DNA from 2 places in the Micromonospora sp. SD12 genome. Region 2 is predicted to be linked to the other one. Evidence: riboswitches for the same ligand, from Rfam matches in the RefSeq annotation. Region 2 holds a riboswitch; the other holds the start of a gene.
The links. Region 2 has a riboswitch for thiamine pyrophosphate ahead of thiE (thiamine phosphate synthase). Riboswitches for the same ligand answer to the same signal wherever they lie in the genome.
Positions count from the first base shown of each region.

Region 1: another riboswitch for thiamine pyrophosphate. It lies ahead of ACTMS2_RS26560 (ECF transporter S component); the one in region 2 lies ahead of thiE (thiamine phosphate synthase).

Region 1 is NZ_JBQHDF010000021.1:80,956-85,358, reverse strand. Features, by position in the region: gene ACTMS2_RS26570 (TIGR03943 family putative permease subunit) at 1-456, opposite strand, end outside; gene ACTMS2_RS26565 (permease) at 453-1,451, opposite strand; TPP riboswitch at 1,654-1,759, shown strand; gene ACTMS2_RS26560 (ECF transporter S component) at 1,832-2,425, shown strand; gene ACTMS2_RS26555 (ABC transporter ATP-binding protein) at 2,534-3,949, shown strand; gene ACTMS2_RS26550 (energy-coupling factor transporter transmembrane component T family protein) at 3,946-4,403, shown strand, end outside.
Region 2 is NZ_JBQHDF010000005.1:48,491-52,893, reverse strand. Features, by position in the region: gene thiS (sulfur carrier protein ThiS) at 1-34, opposite strand, end outside; gene thiO (glycine oxidase ThiO) at 25-1,260, opposite strand; gene thiE (thiamine phosphate synthase) at 1,254-1,880, opposite strand; TPP riboswitch at 1,875-1,983, opposite strand; gene ACTMS2_RS12510 (hypothetical protein) at 2,106-2,438, shown strand; gene ACTMS2_RS12505 (endonuclease domain-containing protein) at 2,347-2,718, shown strand; gene ACTMS2_RS12500 (aldo/keto reductase) at 2,992-3,954, opposite strand; gene ACTMS2_RS12495 (ABC-F family ATP-binding cassette domain-containing protein) at 4,094-4,403, opposite strand, start outside.

The sequences.
Region 1 (4,403 bases), on a different contig from region 2:
GTAGTCGAGCACGGCGACGCGCACCGGGTCGCCGTCGGGCAGCGGCGGATAGTCGGACGGCTGCTGACGGGTGGCGACGGCGGTGCCGGCCTGCCCGGCCGCGTACGAGCCCAGGGCGGGCGGGGCGACCAGCAGCAGGCCCAGCACGGGCAGGATCAACAGCCAGCCGACCCGTGGCTCGTGGTGTCCGTGCCCGTCGTCGTGCCCGTGGCCGCCGTGCGAGCCGTCGCCCTCGTGTCCGTCGTGGTCGTCGTGGCCGGCGGGCGTACGCCGCAGCAGCGGGCGCAGCTCGTAGAAGAGGGTCATGACCGCGGCGGCCACCAGCAGCAGGCCGGCGGCGACCAGGAAGGGACGCAGCCCCTCCTTGACGTAGCGCAGGTGCAGGTCGGTGAGGCTGGCCCGGATCACCGCGCCCCCGAGCAGCAGCAGGACGACCGCCTGCGCCTGCCGGTTCACAGCAGCACCGCCCCGGTCGCGGCGGCCACCGCGACGGCCACCGCGAAGGTGGTCGGGGCGAACCGCAGCGCGAACCGCCGGCCGAAGACCCCGGCCTGCATCGAGATGAGCTTGAGGTCGACCATCGGCCCCACCACCAGGAAGACCAGTCGGGAGGTCAGCGAGAACTGCGACAGCGAGGCGGCGACGAAGGCGTCGGCCTCGGAGCAGAGGGAGAGCAGCACGGCGAGCGCGGCCAGCGCGAGCACCGACAGCACCGGCTCGTCGGCGAGGGTCTGCAACCAGCGCTCCGGCACCACGACGTTGATCGTGGCGGCGGCCGCCGCACCGATGACCAGGAAGCCACCGGCATGCGTCACGTCGTGCCGGACCGCCCCCCAGAACGCCCGCCCGCGCGAGCCGTCCGCCAACTCCGGCCGGCGCGGCAGCCGGATCCAGTCGGCCCGGCCGAGGCGCAGCCACAGCCAGCCCATGGCCATCGCGACGAGCAGGCTCGCGACCGCCCGGCCGAGGACCATCGCCGGGTCGTCGGGGAAGGCCACGGCGGTGGCGGTCAGCACGATCGGGTTGATCGCCGGGGCCGCGAGCAGGAACGCCAGGGCGGCGGCCGGGGTGACCCCGCGCCGGATCAGCGACCCGGCGATCGGCACCGCCCCGCACTCGCAGCCGGGCAGCACCACTCCGGCCGCGCTGGCCACCGGCACCGCGAGCGCGGGATGACGCGGCAGTGCCCGGGCCCAGAACGACCGGGGCACGAAGACCGCGATCACCGCGGAGAGCAGCACCCCGAAGACGAGGAACGGCACGGCCTGCACCATGACCGAGACGAAGACGGTGGTCCAGGTCTGCAACCGGGGCGCCGACAGGGCCCGGGCGAACGGGTCGCGGAAGACGACCAGCAGGATCAGCAGGCCGGCGAGCACCTCCACCGACCCGATCCGCCGCTCCGGGCCGCGCGGCGCCGGCTTCTGCTCGCGTACGCCCGGGGCGGCCACGCCCACCGCGCCCGGGTGCGGCCCGTCCGGCGCGCGGCGCTCAGCCTCGGATGTCACGTACGTGTCCCTCTGCCGGGTTTCCCAGTGGCCGCCCGAGAGTACCGGGCCGGGATGGACGGCGTCGATCGAACGCGCTGGTGAGCTGGGGAAAGATCACTTTGCTGGTTGATCTTCAAAGGTGTTAGCGTCGGCGCGACAACTTCACATCCGACAGGGGAGCGCACAGCGCTGAGAGTGCGGGCACCGCCCGCAGACCCTCGAACCTGATCTGGGTAATGCCAGCGCAGGGAGTTCGGTCGACCTCCAGCCGCGTCGACGTCCGGCACGTTCGGGCGCGGCGTGCGTCTTCTCCTGGTTCTCGTTCGGGACTGGGAGCAATCATGCGAGACAACAACACCGCCACCCGGTGGCGTACGGTCGACGTCGTCGTCGCCGCGGTGATCGCGGTGGCCTTCGGCGTCATCTTCTGGGCCTGGGGCCTGCTGTGGCGGGCCGTCGACCCGGCCTTCGCGTTCTTCCCCGCCGGCCAGGCGATCATGTACGGCGTCTGGCTGATCCCGGCCGTCCTCGGCGGCCTGGTGATCCGCAAGCCCGGCGCGGCGCTCTTCTGCGAGGCGGTGGCGGCGACGGTCTCGGCGCTGCTCGGCTCCGAGTGGGGCGGCATCACCATCGTCCAGGGCCTGATCCAGGGGCTCGGCGCCGAACTGGCCTTCGCCGCGTTCCGGTACCGCTCGTTCCGGCTGCCCACCGCGCTGATCGCCGGTGCGCTGACCGGCCTCGGCGCGGCGCTGTTCGACTTCTTCGTCTGGAACAGCGAGTACGCGCTGGGCAGCTACCGCATCCCGTACGCCCTGCTCACCATCGCCAGCGCCACGATCGTCGCGGGTGCCGGCGGCTGGGCCCTGACCCGCGCCCTGGCCACCACGGGCGCCCTGGACCGCTTCCCCGCCGCCCGCGACCGCACCCTGATCTGACAGGCCCGACGGAAGCGCGTTGATCATGAGGTTGACGGCGATGTGGATCTCCGTGAGCGCCGCCAACCTCATGATCGACGCCACGGGGCGGGACGGGAGGGGGACGGCGTGGGGGCGGTGACGCTGCGCGGGTTCGGGTGGCGGCACGCCGGGCGGCGGGCGTGGGCCGTACGCGGGGTCGATCTGCGCGTCGAGGCCGGCGAGCGGGTGCTGCTGCTCGGACCCTCCGGGGCCGGCAAGAGCACCCTGCTCGCCGCGCTGGCCGGGCTGCTGCCCGAGGACTCGGGCGAGCAGGAGGGCACCGTCGAGATCGACGGGCTCGACCCCCGCAAGGGCCGCGAACGGGTGGGCATCGTCTTCCAGGACCCGGAAAGCCAGCTCGTGATGGCCCGCAGCGGCGACGACGTGGCGTTCGGGCTGGAGAACCGGGGCACCCCCGCCGGAGAGATCTGGCCCCGCGTCGACGAGGCGCTGATGCGGGTCGGCTTCCCGTACCCCCGGGACCGCCCCACCGCCGCCCTGTCCGGCGGCGAGCAGCAGCGGCTCGCCCTGGCCGGCGTACTGGCCCTGCGCCCCGGGTTGCTGCTGCTCGACGAGCCGACCGCCAACCTCGACCCGACCGGCGCCGCGCTGATCCGGGCGGCCGTGGCCGGCGCGCTGGACGCCGACACCACGCTGATCCTTGTCGAGCACCGCGTCGCCGAGGCGCTGTCCCTGGTCGACCGGGTCGTCGTGCTCGAACCGGGCGGCGGCGTCCGCGCCGACGGCACGCCCGAGGCCGTCTTCGGTACGCACGGCGACGCGCTCGCCGACGAGGGCGTCTGGGTGCCCGGCCGACCGGTGCCACCCCGACACGCGACCGCGCCGCCCGGCGACGTGCTGGTCACCGCCGACCGGCTCGGCCTGCCGCCCCGGCTGGCGGCCGTCGACCTGGCGGTACGCGCCGGCGAGGCACTCGCCGTCGTCGGTCCCAACGGGGCCGGCAAGTCGACCCTCGCCCTGCTGCTCGGCGGCCTGCTCAGGCCCGGGACCGGCCGGGTCGCGGCGACGCCCGCACTGGCCGGCGACGACGCCCGCACTCCCCCGCACCGCTGGCGCGCCCCGGCGCTCGCCCGCCGGATCGGCTCGGTCTTCCAGGACCCGGAGCACCAGTTCGTCACCAACACCGTCTTCGACGAGCTGGCGCTCGGCCCGCGCCGCACCGGCCAGCCCGAGGCGGCGGTACGGTCCACGGTCGACACGCTGCTGGACCGGCTGCGGTTGACGAAGCTCGCGGCTGCCAACCCGTACACCCTCTCGGGCGGGGAGGCACGGCGGCTGAGCGTGGCGACCGCCCTGGCCACCGCGCCCCGCCTGCTCGTCTGCGACGAGCCGACCTTCGGTCAGGACCGGCGCACCTGGCTGGAGCTGGTGGACCTCTTCGCCGAACTGCGCGACGCCGGGCACGGCCTGGTCGCGGTCACCCACGACCCGGAGTTCGTGGCCGCCCTGGCGGATCGCCGAGTCGTCCTGGCGCGCCCGTGATCAGCTTCGAGCCGGTCGCCGCGCCGGATGCGCCGCTGGCCCGGCGCAACCCGGTGGCGAAGCTCGCCGCGGCGCTGGTCTTCTCGTTCATCCTGATCGCCACCCTCGACCCGGTGGCGCCGGCCATCGCGATCGCCGTCGAACTGGCCCTGCTGCCCCTGTTCGGGGTCCGCCTGCGGGTGTTGGCACGGCGGGCCTGGCCGCTGCTCGTCGGCGCCGTCGGCGTGGTGGTGACGCTGGTGCTGTTCGCGGCCGAGCGTTCCGGCCGGGTGCTGGTCGAGGCCGGCCCGGTGGTGGTCACGTCCGGGGTGCTGCTCACCGCGCTCGGCCTGGTGCTGCGCATGTTCGCGGTGGCGCTGCCCGGTGTGATCGTCTTCGCCACCACGGACCCCACCGACCTGGCGGACGCGCTGATCCAGAACGCGAAGGCGCCCGCCCGCTTCGCCATCGGGGC
Region 2 (4,403 bases):
GGTTGCGCCCGGCACCGTTCACCGTCAGTTCCACGTGTGCTCCTCCTCGGGTACGAAGGGACCGGCCCGCCCGGCCGCCGCGACGTCCGGCCCGGCGGATCCCGTTGGTCCGGCGGCGGACGGCGCAGCGGCGGCACCCGCCCCGACGGGTGCGGACGGTGCGGCGGCACCCCCCGCGACAGCAGCGGACGGCGCGAACCGGGCCGGGGTGAAGGGGGCGAGCAGCGGGTCCACCACGCCCGTGACGACCAGGTCGGCGATCAGGTCGGCGGTGACCGGCGTGAGCACGATGCCGTGCCGGTGATGCCCGGTCGCGGCGAGCACGCCGGGCCGGCCGGGCAGCGGGCCGAGGATCGGGGCGTTGTCGGGGGTGCCGGGGCGCAGGCCGGCGAGGGTCTCCACCAGGTCGTACTCGGCCAGCTCGGGCAGCAGGTCGACAGCGGCGCGGAGCAGGCGCAGCACCGCCCCGGCGGAGACGTCGGTGTCGGAGCGCTCCTCGACGGTCGCGCCCACCACCACCTCCCCGTCGACGCGGGGGACGAGATAGACGTGCTCGCCGTCGGCGTACCCCCGGATGACGTGCCGGAAGCCCGGCGCGCCGCCACCGGGCGCGCGAAGCCGGACCATCTGGCCCTTCACCGGTCGCACCGGCAGTCCCGTCAGGGCCGCCGCGCCGCAGCCGGCCGCGACGACCGTGACCCGGGCGTCCACGTCGGACAGGGCACGCACGGCGGCGGGCACCAGCGCGGCGCCGGCCCGCTCGGCGGCCACGCGCAGCGCCGGCACCAGCCGGCGCGGGTCGACCTGGTGGTCGGTGGCGGCGAACGCCCCGCCGCGCACCCGGGGGGCCAGCGCCGGCTCGCGGTCCCGCAGCGCCGACGGGCGCAGCGGCGTCACCGGCAGCCCGATCCCCTGCTGGTACGCCCACAGCCGGCGCGCCTCGGCCAGGTCGTCGGCGGTCAGCCCGACCATCAGCGTGCCCTCGCTGCGGTAGCCGACGTCCACGCCGGTGGCGGCCGTCAGCTCGGCGGCGAACGCCGGCCAACGGGCGGCGGAGGCGGTCAGCAGCCCGGTCAGCTCGTGCTCGCCGAAGTACGCCTCCGCGACCGGGGCGAGCATCCCGGCGGCGACGTGGGACGCGCCGGAGCCCGGGGCGGGATCGTGCACGACGACCCGCAGTCCGCGCTGCGCGCAGCGCCAGGCGATCGCCAGCCCGACCGGTCCCGCCCCCAGCACGGCGACGTCCGGCCGGTTCAGCACCCCAGGGCTCCCAGCAGTTCCGCCGTCGCCCGGGCCGGATCGGCAGCCCCGGAGAGCGCCCCCACCACCGCCACCCCGTACGCCCCGGCCGTCAGCAGCGCGGGCACGTCGGCGGCGGTCACCCCGCCGATCGCGACGACCGGCACGTCCACGGCGGCGGCGACGGCGCGTACCCCGGCCGGGCCGATCGGTGCCGGCAGCCCATCCTTGGTGCTGGTGGCGTTGCAGGGGCCAACGCCCAGGTAGCTGGCTCCGGCGGCGACCGCCTCGGCCGCCGTACCCGGCTCGCGGGCGGTGGCGCCGAGCACCGCCGTCGCGCCGAGCACCCGGCGGGCCGCCCCGACCGGCAGGTCGTCCGCGCCGACGTGCCCACCGGCGGCGCCCACCGCCAGCGCCACGTGCAGCCGGTCGTTCACCAGGCAGGTGGCGTCGTACCGGGCGCAGAGCGCGACGACCCGGCGGGCCAGGTCGTACGCCTCCCGGTCGGTGGCGTCGTCGGTCACCCGGACCTGCACGACCAGTTCCGCGCGGGCCACCGGAAGGGCGGCCCGCAGCACGGCGAGCGGATCCCGCCCGGGGCGGGTGTCGGTGATGAGATGCAGTCGTCCGAGGGACGGCACGGCAACACTCCTCCCTGCGCCGGCATTACCCGGATCAGGTTCGACGGTCGGGGGCTCACAGCCCCCCTCTCAGCCCGGTGTACCGGGCTCCCGTGGGTCACTTGCGGGTGTCACCGTACGACGGATCGCCGGATCCGCCAAGGTCGAGCTGCGGATTTCACACCGACCGCCCGAACCCGAGGGACGGGGCGGCGCATGACCGTCCCGTCACGCGATGCTGTCCGGATGCCCTCCGCCGCCCGGGTACCGCCCCGCCTGGCCGTCCTGCCGTTCCGGGCCAGCACCGCGATCGCCGACGGCCTTCTGACCTGGACGATGCTGCGCGGGCCGTCCTGGCGGCGGTTCCTCCCCGACGTTCACGTGCACCGCGACGGCTACCGCGCCGACGACCACCGCATGTGGTGCGACGCGGTCGCACTGGCGCTGCCGATCGGCGGGCGATCGCCGGCCGCAGCGCCGCGTACCTGTGGGGCGTCGACCTGCTGGCCCGGGACGCGCCGGTCACCGTCCTGCTGCCGCGCGCCGCACGGATGCGCCTCCACCCGCGTCTCCGGGTGACCCGATCCGTGGTGCCGGATTCCGACCGTACGCGCTTCGGCGGCCTGCCCGTCACCACCGGGTCGACCTGGCGTGGCCGACCCTGCGCGTCGCGGTCGAGTACGACGGTGACCACCACCGGGAGCGCGCCCACTTCCGTCAGGACGTCGCCCGGCTGGACGCGCTGCGCGCGGCCGGCTGGATCGTCCTCCGCTTCACCGCCGACGACGTGCTCCGACACCGGGCCCGCACCGCCGCCCTGGTGAGCCAGGCCCTCCGCGAGCGCCACACCTCCGCCTGACCCACCGACGCCACGCCACGGGGCGGCCGGCCGATCGGCCAGCCAGCCGGACCGGTGCTCGGCCGGTAGGCCGGGGTGGTCGGTCGCCCGGCCCGGTGGAACACCATGGGTGCCTCCGCCACTCCTTGACACCCATGACGTTCCACTGACAGGCACGCGGTAGCGGCTGCGCCCCCGCCCCTGGCGCCAGCATCAGCATCATCGGCGGGCGGGCGGGTCTGCGGGTGACTGGTGGCGCACCGCTCCCGGACGAGGCAGGGCCGGCGCGTCCCGTCAGAAGATCGCGCGCAGGGCGTCGAGGTCCTCGTCGGTGGGCTGCCAGGTGCCCGCCTCCGCGTTGGCGCGTACCTGCTCCGGCGTGGTGGCGCCGGCGATCACCGAGGTCACCGCCGGCTGGGCGGCGAGCCCGCCGATGGCCACCTGGAGCATCGAGAGCCCCCGCTCGGCGGCGTACGCCTCGATCGCCTCGATGGTGTCCCAGTCGGCGGCGGCGAGACGCTGCGCGTACCGGCCGCCACCGGCGAGGCGGCTGCCGGCCGGCGGGGCCTCGTTGCGCCTGTACTTGCCGGTGAGCAGCCCGTTGGCCAGCGGGAAGAACGGCAGCAGCCCGAGGCCGAACCGCTCGCACGCCGGTACCACCTCGGCCTCGACGCCGCGTTCCAGCAGGCTGTAGTGGTTCTGCGCGCTGATGAACCGGGACCGGCCGTTCGACGAGGCCACCCAGTCGGCGTCGGCGATCTGCCAGCCGGCGAAGTTGGAGTTGCCCAGGTAGCGGACCTTGCCGGCCCGCACGAGGTCGTCGAGCGCGGCGAGCGTCTCGTCGATCGGGGTGCCGGGGTCGGGCTCGTGCATCTGGTACAGGTCGATGTGGTCGGTGCCGAGCCGGCGCAGCGACGCCTCCACCGCCCGGGCGATGTAGCGGCGCGCGCCCCGGGCGCCGAAGTCGGGGCCGTTCATGCCCTCCATGTCCATGCCGAACTTGGTGGCCACCACCACGTCGTCGCGCCGGCCCTTGAGCGCCTGGCCCAGCTGTTCCTCCGAGCCGCCCTGCGGTTCGCCGTAGATGTCGGCGCTGTCGAAGAAGTTGATCCCGGCGTCGAGCGCGGCGTCGACCACCGCCCGGGTGCCGTCGAGGTCGAGCTTGCGGCCGAAGTTGTTGCAGCCGACGCCGACCACGGACACCACGAGCCCGGAGTCGCCCAACCGGCGGTAGGTCATCTCTGTCACGAGATCCACCCTATGCCGGCCACGAGCCGCACGCCGAGGAGCTGGAAACCGGCCCGCCCTGGTCAGCCGCGCACGACGGCGACGGCAAGGGCGACGGCGACGGGGCGGGCGACGACCCCGCCGACCGCGAAGAGGCGGTCGGCGGGGGTCAGGCCACGTCCCAGACCGGCTCCGGGGTCTCCACCACCTCGTTGTCGCCCCGGAACAGCACGAACCGGTCGAAGGTGCGGGTGAACCAGCGGTCGTGGGTCACCGCCACCACGGTCCCCTCGAACGCGGTCAGCCCGGCCTCCAGCGCCTCCGCCGAGGCCAGGTCGAGATTGTCGGTGGGCTCGTCGAGCAGCAGCAGCGTCGCGCCGGACAGTTCCAGCAGCAGCACCAGGAAGCGGGCCTGCTGCCCGCCCGAGAGGGTGCCGAAGCGCTGGTCGCCCTGCCCGGCCAGCTCGTAGCGGCTCAGC